[Eubacterium] eligens ATCC 27750: one gene and its partner. The protein of the gene in region 1 binds, or shares a complex with, the protein of each later gene. Links are inferred from orthologs where the notes say so. Each region holds a gene or a part of one and is shown on either strand. Other genes may lie near its edges.

The links.
Region 2: the proteins of uvrA (region 1) and mfd are in contact, whole or in part, in a crystal structure (PDB 4DFC), measured with the Escherichia coli proteins. The link is inferred for [Eubacterium] eligens ATCC 27750 from one-to-one orthologs.

Annotation. Positions count from the first base shown.
Region 1 is NC_012778.1:1,864,450-1,871,520, reverse strand. The notes cover bases 1,330-4,800. They hold uvrA (excinuclease ABC subunit UvrA), read left to right. Parts: upstream 1,330-1,729; coding sequence 1,730-4,600; downstream 4,601-4,800. Other genes in these bases: EUBELI_RS13960 (HAD-IA family hydrolase), read left to right, coding at 4,686-4,800; uvrB (excinuclease ABC subunit UvrB), read left to right, coding at 1,330-1,737. Outside these bases: more of uvrB, read left to right, coding at 1-1,329; more of EUBELI_RS13960, read left to right, coding at 4,801-6,260; guaA (glutamine-hydrolyzing GMP synthase), read left to right, coding at 6,377-7,071. UniProt on the Escherichia coli protein: The UvrABC repair system catalyzes the recognition and processing of DNA lesions. UvrA is an ATPase and a DNA-binding protein. A damage recognition complex composed of 2 UvrA and 2 UvrB subunits scans DNA for abnormalities.
Region 2 is NC_012778.1:1,975,391-1,983,177, reverse strand. Bases 1-4,187 are described here. They hold mfd (transcription-repair coupling factor), read left to right. Parts: upstream 1-366; coding sequence 367-3,987; downstream 3,988-4,187. Other genes in these bases: EUBELI_RS09195 (aldolase catalytic domain-containing protein), read left to right, coding at 4,114-4,187; pth (aminoacyl-tRNA hydrolase), read left to right, coding at 1-353. In the rest of the region: more of EUBELI_RS09195, read left to right, coding at 4,188-5,094; EUBELI_RS09190 (branched-chain amino acid aminotransferase), read left to right, coding at 5,194-6,219; EUBELI_RS09185 (hypothetical protein), read left to right, coding at 6,352-6,579; EUBELI_RS09180 (NAD(P)-dependent oxidoreductase), read right to left, coding at 6,675-7,787. UniProt on the Escherichia coli protein: Couples transcription and DNA repair by recognizing RNA polymerase (RNAP) stalled at DNA lesions. Mediates ATP-dependent release of RNAP and its truncated transcript from the DNA, and recruitment of nucleotide excision repair machinery to the damaged site.

The DNA of each region.
Region 1 (7,071 bases):
GTCTCCTATTATGATTATTACCAGCCAGAGGCCTATGTACCTCAGAGTGACACTTATATTGCGAAGGATTCATCTATTAATGATGAAATTGATAAATTAAGACATTCGGCAACAGCGGCACTTTCTGAAAGAAATGATGTTATTATCGTTGCTTCGGTTTCATGTATATATGGATTAGGTGCGCCGGTTGATTATAAGAACATGGTTATTTCACTTCGTCCGGGAATGGAGAAGGACAGGGATGATTGCATAAGAAAGCTTATTGATATCCAGTATGTAAGGAACGACCAGGATTTTAAGCGAGGAACCTTCAGGGTAAGAGGCGATGTTGTTGAAGTGTATCCTTCATCATCATCAGGTGATGCCATAAGAGTTGAATTCTTTGGTGATGAAGTGGACAGAATAAGTGAGATAGATTCCCTTACAGGCGAAGTTAAAGGCGTTCTTGAACATATTGCGATATTCCCTAACTCACATTATGTTGTTGAGAAGGAGAAGATGGACGCTGCTATTGAGAACATCAAGGCAGAGCTTGCCGAGAGAGTGAAGTATTTCAAGAGTGAGGATAAGCTTTTAGAGGCACAGAGAATTGAAGAGAGAACGAATTTTGATATAGAGATGATGCAGGAGACAGGCTTTTGTTCAGGAATAGAGAATTATTCAAGACATCTGGCAGGACTTCCGGCAGGGTGTCCTCCGTATACGCTGATGGATTATTTTCCAGATGATTTTCTTATTATTGTGGATGAGTCGCATATCACTATTCCGCAGATTCGAGGCATGTATGCCGGTGACCAGTCAAGAAAGACTACGCTTGTAGATTATGGCTTCAGACTGCCATCTGCGAAGGACAACAGACCGCTTAATTTCAGCGAGTTTGAGAGCAAGATTTCACAGATGCTTTTCGTATCAGCAACACCAAGCACATACGAGGCAGAGCATGAGCTTATGAGAACTGAGCAGGTTATCAGACCTACCGGACTTCTTGACCCGGAGATAACTGTTAAGCCGATTGAAGGACAGATTGATGACCTTATATCTGAGATTAACAAGGAAACTGCCAAGAAGAACAAGGTGCTTGTTACTACACTTACCAAGAGAATGGCGGAGGACCTTACTGATTATCTTAAAGAGGCAGGAATCCGGGTTAAATATCTTCATGCAGATATTGATACGCTTGAGCGTCAGAAGATTATAAGAGATATGCGTCTTGATGGTTTTGATGTTCTTGTCGGAATCAACCTGCTGCGAGAAGGTCTGGATATTCCTGAAATCAGCCTTGTTGCAATACTTGATGCTGATAAGGAAGGCTTCTTAAGAACAGAGACATCGCTTATACAGACGATTGGCCGGGCTGCGAGAAATGCAGAGGGACATGTTATCATGTATGCAGACAAGATTACTGAATCTATGGAAAAGGCTATTTCAGAGACTGAACGAAGAAGAAAGATTCAGCAGGATTATAATGATGAGCATGGAATTACTCCACAGACAATCAAGAAGGCAGTAAGAGATCTTATAAGCATAAGCAAGGCAGCGGAGCCGGGTGACGCTTCAGGAAAGCTTAAGGTTGATTATGAATCTATGAGCATCAAAGAGCTTGAGAAAGTTAAGACGCAGGTTGAGAAGAACATGCGTAAGGCAGCAGCAGAGCTTAACTTTGAGGAGGCTGCACAGCTTCGTGACAAGATGATTGAGATTAATAAATATATTTATGAAGGAAAGAAACATGGCTGATAGTAAGTTAAAGAAAGAGATTGAAAGAGGCAGTTATAAGAACTGTATAAGGATAAAGGGCGCAAGAGAGCATAATCTTAAGGGAATAGACGTTGATATTCCAAGAGACAAGCTTGTTGTGCTTACCGGACTTTCAGGTTCGGGAAAGTCGAGTCTGGCATTTGATACAATATATGCAGAAGGTCAGAGAAGGTATATGGAATCACTGTCTTCATATGCAAGACAGTTCTTAGGACAGATGGAAAAGCCTGATGTTGACAGTATTGAAGGACTTTCACCGGCTATTTCTATAGACCAGAAGTCAACTAACAGGAATCCACGTTCTACAGTAGGAACTGTTACAGAGATATATGATTATTTCCGACTTCTCTATGCAAGAATTGGTATTCCTCACTGCCCAAAATGTGGACGCGAAATCAACAAACAGACAGTTGACCAGATGGTTGATGTTATTATGGCACTTCCTGAAAGAACTAAGATTCAGATTCTTGCACCTGTTGTCCGTGGACGAAAGGGTGAACATGTAAAGCTTTTTGAACAGGCAAAGAAGAGCGGATTTGTGCGTGTTATTGCTGATGGAAGCATGTACGAGCTTACAGACGAGATTAAGCTTGATAAGAATAAGAAGCATAATATTGAGATTGTTGTAGACAGACTTTCTGTAAGAGACGGAATCCAGAAACGACTTACAGATTCTATTGAGACAGCTCTTAAGCTTGCCGAAGGTCTTATGACAGTAGATGTTATTGATGGTGAGACACTTAATTTCAGCCAGAGCTTTTCCTGCCCAGACTGTGGTATAAGTATTGATGAGGTTGAGCCAAGAAGCTTTTCGTTCAACAATCCATTTGGCGCATGCCCGGACTGTTTCGGACTTGGTTATACAATGAAGTTTGATGCAGAGCTGCTTATACCGGATGAGAGTCTCAGCATTGATGAAGGCGCTATTGTCGGAATGGGATGGCAGTCATCTAAGGATGAGGGCAGCTTTAGCAGGGCGGTTCTTGATGCACTTGCAGAGGAATATGGATTTTCATTAAAGACACCATTCAAGGATTATCCTGATGATATTAAGGATATTATTATCAATGGTACTAAGGGACATTCTGTAAAGGTTAAATATAAAGGCCAGCGCGGAGAGGGTGTATATGATGTCGCATTTGAAGGTCTTATCAAGAATATGGAGAGAAGATACAGAGAGACATATTCTGATAATACCAAGCAGCAGTATGAGGAATTTATGAGAATAAGACCTTGTTCTGCCTGTCACGGACAGAGACTTAAGCCGTCTTCACTTGCTGTTACTATTGCAGATAAGAACATATATGAGATTACTAACATGTCTATTATAAAGCTTCAGGAATTCCTTGAGAATATGAAGCTATCAGAGAGACAGTTGTTTATTGGTGCAGAGATTCTTAAGGAAATCAAGGCGAGAATTAAGTTCCTTGTAGATGTAGGGCTTGATTATCTGGCTCTTTCGCGTGCTACAGGAACTCTGTCAGGCGGTGAAGCGCAGAGAATCAGGCTTGCTACACAGATTGGTTCAGGTCTTGTAGGAGTTGCTTATATTCTTGATGAGCCAAGTATCGGCCTTCACCAGAGGGATAATGACAAGCTGCTGGGAACTCTGACACATTTGCGCGATCTTGGTAACTCAGTTATTGTCGTTGAACATGATGAGGATACTATGTTTGCAGCCGATTATATTGTGGATATCGGACCAGGCGCAGGAAGAAATGGTGGAGAAGTTGTCGCAACAGGAACTGCTGCGGACATTATGGCGTGCAAGGACTCACTTACAGGCGCATATCTGTCAGGAAGAATCAAGATACCTGTACCGGCAGAGCGTAGAAAGCCTGCTGGCTGGATTAAGGTAAGAGGCGCAAGGGAGAATAATCTTAAGAATATTGATGTAGATATTCCGCTTGGAGTTGTCACATGCGTAACAGGTGTGTCAGGCTCAGGCAAGAGTTCACTTGTTAATGAGATTCTTTACAAGCACCTTGCAAAGTCGCTTAACAGGGCGAGATGTATTGCAGGCGACCATGATGGAATTGACGGAATAGAGCAGCTTGATAAGGTCATTAATATTGACCAGTCACCAATTGGACGAACACCAAGGTCTAATCCGGCAACCTATACAGGTGTATTTGACATGATAAGAGACCTGTTTGCAACGACTAAGGACGCGAAGGAACGAGGATATACGAAGGGTAGATTCAGCTTTAATGTTAAAGGTGGAAGATGTGAGGCATGCTCCGGTGACGGTATTATCAAGATAGAGATGCATTTCCTGCCGGATGTGTATGTTCCTTGTGAAGTCTGCGAGGGTAAGCGTTACAACAGAGAAACTCTTGAAGTTAAATACAAGGATAAGAGTATATATGATGTTCTTGACATGACTATTGAGGATGCAGTTGATTTCTTTGAAAATGTGCCAAGTATAAGAAGAAAGATTGAGACTCTCAACGAGGTTGGCTTGTCTTACGTCAAGCTTGGACAGCCATCAACTGAGCTTTCAGGTGGTGAGGCACAGAGAATCAAGCTTGCAACAGAGCTTTCAAGAAGAAGCACAGGAAAGACTATATATATTCTTGATGAGCCTACAACCGGTCTGCATTTTGCTGATGTCCACAAGCTTGTCAATATTCTTCACAGGCTTGCAGAGGGCGGCAACACTGTAGTTGTTATTGAACACAATCTTGATGTTATTAAGACAGCAGATTATATTATAGATATGGGACCGGAAGGCGGCGACCGCGGCGGAACTGTTATTGCCAAAGGAACACCAGAGGAGATTGTTAAGGTTAAGAAGTCTTATACCGGACAGTATGTTAAGAAGTATCTGGAAGAGAAGTAAGAACAGGAAATGAAGCAACTGATATCAGGGAAGAGTATGCAAGGTATGTCGGTTTAATATTTTGGGGAGTTGAATGGAGGCAGTTATGATAAAAGGGATTATCTTTGATATGGACGGAGTTATGATTGATACGGAAAATCAGTCTAATCTTGGCTGGCTGTGGGCAGCTTCCCAGAAAAATGTTGAAATGCCATTATGGCTTATCGACAGTTTTAAAGGTGCACCGGCAAAGCTTAGCCAGAGCTTTTTTGATGACTATTATAAGGGAACGCAGGATTACTGGGAAATGTGTACAATGCGGACAGACCATGTTCACCAAATCAGAGAAACAGAGGAAGTCCCAGTTAAACCGGGGCTTCATATGCTGCTTGATTATATTAAGGATAACGGGTTAAAATGTGCCGTAGCAACTTCAACACAGAAGTCCAGTGCAGAAAAGAGTCTTCACAGAATAGGGGCGTGGGATTATCTTTCTGGTGTTGTATATGGAGATGAGGTTGAGCATGGAAAGCCTGAGCCAGACATATTCTTAAGGGCAGCAGGTTTTATCGGCTGTGAACCATCAGAATGTGTAGTCATTGAGGACAGCATTAATGGCATTAAAGCAGGATATGCAGCAGGCATGAAGGTGATTCATATACCTGATACTATTGAGATTAACGATGACATCCGAAGACTGACTTCAGTTGTGTGCCATTCTTTATCTGATGTGCCTGATATTATAGACACATGGAATGAGGGAAAGGTGGCTGATGTTGAAGGTTATTATGAAAATGCCAAGATAAACCGTGTGTATGTTGACAGAGTGCATGTTAAGAAAGCATTTGCAGAATACACAGCAGCTTATAATGCAGATGACCCTAAGATTAAATTAAAAATTGACCACACTTACAGAGTTGCAGCTTTGTGCGAAAGAATTGCAAAGGCAGCTGGAATGTGTGCCTATGATGTTGAGCTGGCATGGTTATCCGGAATGCTTCATGATGTTGGAAGATTTGAACAGATAAAGCGTTATAACACATTTTCAGATGCGGACTCTGTTGACCATGCAAAATTCGGTGCAGACCTGTTGTTCAAAGATGGTCTTATCAGTACTTTTCTTAAAGGTATGGTCAAATGTACAGGTTACAAGTCAGGAGCATTAGAGGATCGATATAGTTCTGATGGAGTATTTCTGTATGACAGATTGAATAAATCGGACATTGAAATGCTTGAGCTTGCAATAAGGTGTCACAATATGTATAGAATTCCACAGGGACTTAATCGCCGTGAGCAGGCATTCTGCAATGTGCTTCGTGACGCTGATAAGGTTGATATATTTAAGGTTAATATTGATACTCCACTTGAAGAAATATATAACACTACGACTGAAGAACTGATGAAGAGTGATATTACAGATGAAGTGTTAGAAGCGTTTGATGAGGAACACTGTATACTCAAAGCAATAAGACGCACACCGGCTGATACTGTTATTGGTCATGTATCACTTGCTTATGAGCTTGTGTATGATGAGAGTGTGCGGATTACTGTGGAACAGGGCTATCTTGCAAAGCTTATGCATTTTCATTCTGATAATGAGGAGACCAACAGAAAGATGGCGATGGTCAGAGAGAAGATGGATTCTTATGTGAAGAAGAGAATTGGGGAGAAAGATGCATAGATAAGGATTGTCTGGAGTAGAATTAGCAAGATAGGAATTGGGGAGAATTAAGGCTTGTCATAAGTGGCAAGTTTAACTATAATGTATATATAAATACACAAGATTGGAGATTGATCATGGATCAGGAGAAAGTTATTGTCATTGACTTCGGTGGTCAGTACAACCAGCTGGTTGCGCGCCGTGTCCGTGAATGTAATGTATATTGTGAGATCTATTCTTACAAGACAGACCTGGCGCAGATTAAGGCCATGAACCCTAAAGGAATTATCCTTACGGGTGGTCCTAACAGCTGTTATGAAGATGGCGCGCCAACATGTACTAAAGAACTTTTCGAACTTGGTGTACCTGTACTTGGTCTTTGCTATGGCGCACAGCTTATGCAGCATGTGCTTGGTGGCAAGGTTGAGAAGGCACCAGTAAGAGAGTATGGAAAGACAGAAACATTTGTAGATAAGAGCAGCGCTTTATTCTCAGATGTCTCAGAGAAAACTATTGTGTGGATGAGCCATTTTGACTACATCTCACAGATTGCACCAGGATTCAAGATTGTTGCCCACACAGCAGACTGCCCAGTTGCAGCAGCAGAGTGTACAGAGAAGAATCTTTATGCAATCCAGTTCCACCCAGAGGTTCTTCATACTCAGGAAGGAACCAAGATGCTTCACAACTTTGTTCGTGGAGTATGCGGATGTGCCGGAACATGGAAGATGGATGCATTTGTTGAGAATACAATTAAGGAAATCCGAGAGAAGGTTGGCAGTGGCAAGGTTTTACTTGCTCTTTCAGGTGGTGTTGATTCATCTGTTGCAGC
Region 2 (7,787 bases), 110 kb from region 1 along the record:
AGTGTATAAGAGAAGTTATGGATTATTACAAATGTGATATAGATGATTTTCTTGTTATCTTTGATGATATAAGTCTTGATGTAGGTAAGCTAAGACTCCGTGCAAAGGGAAGTGCAGGTGGACACAATGGAATCAAGAGTATAATAGCACATCTTGGAAGCGACAAGTTCAAGAGAATAAAGTTCGGAGTCGGCGATAAGCCTAAGAACTGGGATCTTGCAGACTGGGTGCTTGGGAAATTTCCTGCAGAGGAATATGCAACATTAAGAGAGGCTAATAAGAAAGCCTGTGAAGCTGTAGAATGCATACTTACAGATGGAATAGAAAGTGGTATGAATAAATATAACGGATAACTGGTGGTATAATATGAAAGCAATATTTGAGCCGGTGTATAATACAGCCGGTGTGGAACAACTTAATAAAGAGCTTGCTAAAGATGGTGGCAGAACAGTAATGGTAAGTGGCTGTATTGACACGCAGAAGCTGCATTTTTCAAGTGCCATAGCCAGCAATTATAATTTCCAGCTTGTTATAACCAGTGACGAGGGGAAAGCAAGGGATATGGCGGAGGATGCCAGATTCTTTAACGGCGGAAATGTAATGTATTATCCTGCGAAAGATGTAATATTTTATAACGCAGATGTGCAGGGACGACAGATTGCCGGAGAGCGAATCAGATGTATAGCAGCCATAATTGACAGATTGAATAAATCGGACATTGTAAAATCTGGAACAGAGAAATCAACAGAGGAAGCTTCAGACGGACCGCTTACAATTGTGACAACCATTGATGGAATATCAGATATGCTTCTTCCAGTCGACAGATTCAAGCGGGCAGTCATTAACCTTAAGAAGGGTGACATACTCGATGTAGAGGATATGGCAAAGAAACTTACAGCTATGGGATTCGAGAGATTCGGAATGGTTGAAGCCAAAGGACAGTTTGCCATAAGAGGCGGAATAATAGATATATTTTCATATACAGATGAAGCACCTGTGAGAATTGAATTGTGGGATGATGAGATAGACTCAATAAGGGCGTTTGATGCAGACAGCCAGCGTTCCATTGAGAATTATAAGAGTTATACGGTATTTCCTGCAACAGAGTTCCTTTTTACTGAGGATGAAATAGAGCAGGGGATTGAAAAAATCAGACATGAAAAAGACGAACAGATGAAGCTGTTCGGAGCAGATAAAAGGAAGCGTACTAAGGAACAGATAGAGGCTGGCAATCATCTTAACAGAATGTTTGATGACGCGTTAAGGACAGGAGATTACAGCAAATTCATATATACATTTGCAGACAGAGTGAGCAGCCTGGCAGAGTATTTCCCTAAGGGAGATACTCTTATTGTCGTGGACGAACCTGTAAGGCTTAAGGAACACAGCGACATGACTTTCTATGAGTACAGTGAGAGTATGAAGAACAGATTAGAAAGCGGTTATGTGCTACCAAGTCAGACACATATGTTTATGGATATGGAGACAGCCGTTCTTTCAATGAACGGACATAAGCAGCTTGTGCTGACAACACTTGAATACACACCTGAATTCTTTGGGATAGATTATTCAATGCATATTGAAGCGAGAAGCATAAGCTCATATAATAACAGCTTTGAATATCTTTCAGATGACATAAGGAAGTATAAACGTAATAAATACGCAGTTCTTCTTGTGTGCAGCTCAAGAACAAGAGCTAACAGAATTGTTGATGATCTTGGAAGGCTTGGAATTGAGAGCTTCTATACAGAGGACAGCAATAAATCCATGGCAGGCGGACTTGTGATGGTTACTTACGGAAGCCTTCACAGGGGATTTGAGTATCCGCTGCAGGGATTTGTGTGCATTGCCGAAAATGACATATTTACAGAGAAGAAGCGCAAGAGGGTTAAGAAGAAGGAGTATGATGGCAAGAATATTGCCGGCTTTAATGAACTTAATATTGGCGATTATGTTGTTCATGAGAATTACGGTATAGGCCAGTACAAGGGCATTGAGAAGATTAAGGTTGAAGGTGTTGAGAAGGATTACATCAAGATATCTTACGCAGATAACAGCAACCTTTATGTGCTCGCAACACAGCTTGACCGTCTGCAGAAATTTGCCGGTTCAGATGTAGAGAAAAAGCCAAAGCTTAATAAGATTGGTGGTTCAGAGTGGGGAAAGACTAAGTCAAAGGTTCATTCAGCCGTTGAAGAAGTGGCTAAAGACCTTGTTGAGCTGTATGCCACAAGACAGAGAATAGAAGGATACCAGTTTGGACCGGATACGGTATGGCAGCAGGAATTTGAGGAAATGTTCCCTTATGAGGAGACAACAGACCAGTTAAATGCGATAGAAGACACGAAGCATGACATGGAAAGCCGCAGGGTAATGGACAGACTTATATGTGGAGATGTGGGCTATGGTAAGACAGAGATTGCGATAAGAGCAGCATTTAAGGCGGTTCAGGAAGGAAAGCAGGTTGCTTATCTTGTACCTACAACAGTACTTGCAAGTCAGCATTTTACCACATTTGAACAGAGAATGAAGGACTTTCCGGTTACGGTAGCCCAGTTGTCAAGCTTCAGAACCTCAGCACAGAATAAGGAGACCATTGAGGAACTTAAGAAGGGCATGGTTGACATTGTAATAGGCACACACAGGCTTCTTTCTAAAGACGTGGTGTTCAAGGATCTGGGACTTCTTATTATTGATGAGGAACAGCGTTTTGGTGTTACACACAAGGAGAAGATTAAGAAGTTAAAGAATAATGTTGATGTGCTTACGCTCAGTGCCACTCCGATTCCAAGAACGCTTCACATGAGCCTTGCGGGAATCAGGGATATGAGTGTTCTTGAAGAGCCTCCGGTTGACCGTGTTCCGATACAGACTTTCGTTACAGAGCATAATGATGAGATGATACGAGAGGCAATCACAAGGGAGCTTGCCAGAAACGGTCAGGTCTACTATGTATACAACCGTGTAAGAAGCATTGATGAGGCGGCTGCACACATTCAGGAGCTTGTTCCTGATGCAAATGTGGCATATGCCCACGGTCAGATGGCTAAACGGGAGCTTGAGAAGATAATGTGTGATTTCGTTAATGGTGAGATAGATGTGTTGGTGTCTACAACTATAATTGAAACAGGTATGGATATATCCAACTGCAACACAATGATAATTGAAGATGCAGATCGTTTTGGACTTTCTCAGCTTTATCAGCTAAGAGGAAGAGTTGGCAGAAGCTCAAGGACTGCGTATGCATTTTTACTGTACAGAAGAGATAAGGTACTGACAGAGGTAGCGGAGAAGCGACTCAGCGTAATCAGGGAATTTGCGGATTTCGGTTCGGGCTTTAAGATTGCGATGAAGGATCTGGAAATCCGAGGTGCAGGAAATGTGCTTGGAAACAGCCAGCATGGTCACATGGCGGCTGTAGGATACGACCTGTACTGTAAAATGCTTAATCAGGCAGTCAACAATCTTAAGGGAATTAAGAATGAGTATGAGTTTGAGACAACAATAGATGTAGATGTGGACGCTTATATTCCGGCAACATATATTAAGAGTGAGTACCAGAAGCTTGATATATATAAGAGAATTGCTGCACTTGAGAACATGGATGAATTATCAGATATGAGGGACGAGTTATCAGACAGATACGGAAGTGTGCCATCATGCGCCGACAATCTGCTTATGATTGCGCTTATCAAGTCAAAGGCACATAAACTTGGCATGATAGAGATAAAGGGCGGCGTTGCGCATCAGGAATCAGGAACAGCAGTATGGCGTACAGTTATGACAGTTTATCCTAAGGCTGAATTAGACCCGGATGCTATAAAGAAGCTTCTTGACGAGTATGGCGGTGCAATCCAGATGAGAGTAGACGCCAATCCTGCATTTATATGGACTGTAACTAAGAAGAAATTCACTAATGCGAAGGAATACCTTAAGGGGCTTAATGCGTTGATGGATGTGTTTATGGAGAGGCTGATGGTGAAGTAAAAATCTCACATCAACAGTTGACAACCTTGATAGATGTGTTATAATTCAAAACAGTTTAACACTTTAAAGCGTAACGGTTTAAAGCGAAACAATTCCAGGAGGAAATTTTACAGGAGGAAACAGGTTATGGCAGAAAACAGGGGTAATTTGACTTCTTACAGACCAGACATCAAGGTTATGGACTGTACATTAAGAGATGGAGGTCTTGTGAATAATTTTGAATTCACTGATGAGTTTGTTAAAGATCTTTATGAAGCTAATGTGGCAGCAGGCGTTGATTATATGGAATTTGGATATAAGGCTGATAAGGATATATTTGATGAGAAAGAATTCGGAAAGTGGAAGTTCTGTAAGGAAGAAGATATCAGAGCTATTGTTGGCGAGAATGATACACCACTTAAGATATCAGTTATGGCTGATGTCGGAAGAACTAATATGAAGAGAGATATTCCACCTAAGTCAGAGTCAGTTGTTGATATGGTGAGAGTTGCAACATATATTAATACCATTCCGGCAGCTATTGAGATGGCTAACTACTGTTCAGATATGGGATATGAGGTTACAGTCAATATTATGGCGATATCGACAGCAGGTGAGAATGAGTTAGACCTTGCATTAGAGCTTCTTGCATCACAGAGCAAGGCACAGTACATATACCTTGTTGACAGCTATGGTTCATTATACCCGGAGCAGGTAAGAAGACTTGCTGACAAATACATTAAGATAGCAGAGAAGTATGGAAAAAGTGTTGGTATACATGCACATAACAACCAGCAGCTTGCATTTGCCAATACAATTGAGGCATGCTCAATCGGCGTAAGCCTTCTTGATGCAACAGTAAGCGGAATGGGAAGAGGTGCAGGTAACTGCTATTCAGAATTATTATTAGGGTTCTTAAGAAATCCTAAGTTTAATATTGTTCCAGTGCTTAAGTTTATTGAAAAGCATATGGTTCCACTTAAAGCATCAGGTGTTGTGTGGGGATGTGATGTACAGTACATGCTTACCGGTCAGACTAACCAGCATCCAAGAACAGCAATTGCATTTACTAAGGCAGAAAGAACCGATTATGCTAAATATTACACAGAAATTACCGGAGATGAGTAATGAAATGTTGACATGACATTTTTAAGAGCGTAAAATATGCTCAAAATCGTGTAAAACATTTTTTACATTGGTATCTTTAGATGAAAGGAAGTACTAACAATGGAAAAGAAGAATATTGATTGGTCAAGCCTTGGCTTTGGTTACATCAAGACTGACAAGAGATTCGTAGCCAACTATAAAGATGGCGCATGGGATAACGGAACACTTACAGAGGATGACAAGGTTGTCATTAACGAGTGTGCAGGTGTCCTTCAGTATGCACAGACATGTTTTGAAGGTCTTAAGGCTTATACAACAGAGGATGGTCACATTGTTATGTTCCGCCCAGATCTGAATGCAGCAAGAATGAAAGATTCATGTGAGAGACTTGAGATGCCAGTTTACCCAGAAGATAAGTGGGTAGAGGCAGTTGCTAAGACAGTAGAAGCTAATGCAGCATGGGTACCACCTTTTGGTTCAGGTGCAACACTTTATGTCCGTCCATACATGTTCGGAAGCAACCCTGTTATCGGAGTTAAGCCTGCTGATGAATATCAGTTCAGAGTACTTACAACTCCAGTAGGTCCTTACTTCAAGGGCGGTGCCAAGCCTATTACTATCAAGGTTTCAGATTTTGATAGAGCAGCACCACACGGAACAGGACATATCAAGGCTGGACTTAACTATGCTATGAGCTTACATGCAATTATGACAGCACATGAAGAAGGATTTGCAGAGAATATGTACCTTGACCCAGCAACAAGAACTAAGGTTGAGGAGACAGGTGGTGCTAACTTCATATTCATCACTAAAGATGGTAAGTTCGTAACACCAAAGTCTAATTCAATTCTTCCATCAATCACACGCCGTTCATTAATGGTTGTTGCTAAGGAATATCTTGGATTAGAGGTTGAGGAAAGAGAAGTTCTCTTTGATGAAGTTAAGGATTTTGCAGAGTGTGGTCTTTGCGGTACAGCTGCAGTTATCTCACCTGTTGGAAAGATTAACGACCATGGTAAGGAAATCTGCTTCCCAAGCGGAATGGAGAAGATGGGTCCTACAATCCAGAAGCTCTATGATACATTAACAGGTATCCAGATGGGCAAGATTGAAGCTCCTAAGGGATGGATTTACACAATCGCTTAATTGATATTCTTTAAATGTTTATTCGGTCTGGACAAGTGTTCAGACCGATTTTTTAATTTTCTAAAGTGGATTTTACATTTAAAATGTGGTAACATACTAATATAACAGACGTTAGTAAAGAGGTGCAGCAGTATGTCAGAAGTCGGAACTAATGAACGTTTATTGCGTTCTGATGTAACATTAGAAGAAAGCAGAAAGATAGAGAGAGTGCTTAGAAGAAACAATATATCATATTTTGAGAAGTGGAATTTCCACACAGGCGTGTTCAAGTTCCTTAATAACAGCAAGAATTCTAAGTGTGATATCTATGTTCATATGGATTCTATGGACAAGGCAAAGGAATTGCTTGCAGATATGTAATTAAAAGCTAATGAGAGATAAATAAAATCGTCTATGACAGAAACTCAATTTAAGAGCTGTGTCATAGACGATTTTTATTGCTAAAAATAATATCTTTATTCTTCATCCTTCGGCAGAGACTGCATATACTGATGCATTGATTCTGCCACAATCTTGCTGTGTGCAACAGCTTCTACTACGGTTCTTGCACCGTTGACAACATCACCTGATGCAAATATACCCGGACGGCTTGTGTGACCAGTCTCGTCTGCGTCAAGAAGTCCTCTTGCAGTAGCCTTAAGACCTGTTGTTGTGTTAACAATACGGTTCTGAGGTCCCTGACTGATAGAGATGATAACACTGTCTGAGTGGTGAAGTGTATCAGTTCCTTCTACATCAGTGAAAGTTCCATCTTCATTCTCAATAATATCCCTGAATATAACACCGTCATCCTTAATCTCAACGGGGCGTTTGTTATATTCAAATGTGATTCCTTCAAGCTGTGCATAGCTGAATTCATATTTGCTTGCAGCAACTTCCTTAGTGATAGAGAAACAGATGACATTGCGGGAGCCTTTTCTCTTGGCAGTTCTTGCAACGTCCATAGCGGCATTACCGGCACCGATAACAATAACAGTTTCACCAAGGTGATAGCTGTCAGGGTTATTGAGGTAATTGATACCAAAGTGGACATTACCGAAAGTCTCTCCTTTAATATGAAGAGAGTTAGGCTTCCATACGCCTGTACCTATAAATATAGACTTGTAGCCATCACGGAACAAATCATCAATTCCGATTGCACCACCGATAGTTGTATTCGGACGAATCTTAATGCCCTTCAAGGCAAGATGTCTGTATTCAATATCGTCAAGAACAGTCTTAGGAAGTCTGAATTCCGGAATACCGTATCTTAATACGCCGCCAATCTTGTCCTTTCCTTCAAATATAGTAACCTGATATCCGTATCTTGCAAGAATAATTGCAATAGTGATACCGGCAGGGCCCGAACCGATGATTGCGACTCTCATGCCGTTAGAAGGCTTAGGACCTTCAGTCATCTGGTTGGCATATGTACTTGAGATATAATTTTCAATAGTAGAAAAATGTACAGGAGCGCCCTTTCTTCCAAGTACACAGTGACCTTCACACTGGTTCTCATGATTGCAGATAAGACTGCACACGGTAGTAAGTGGGTTGTTCTCGAAAAGCATTTTACCAGCTTCGTTAAG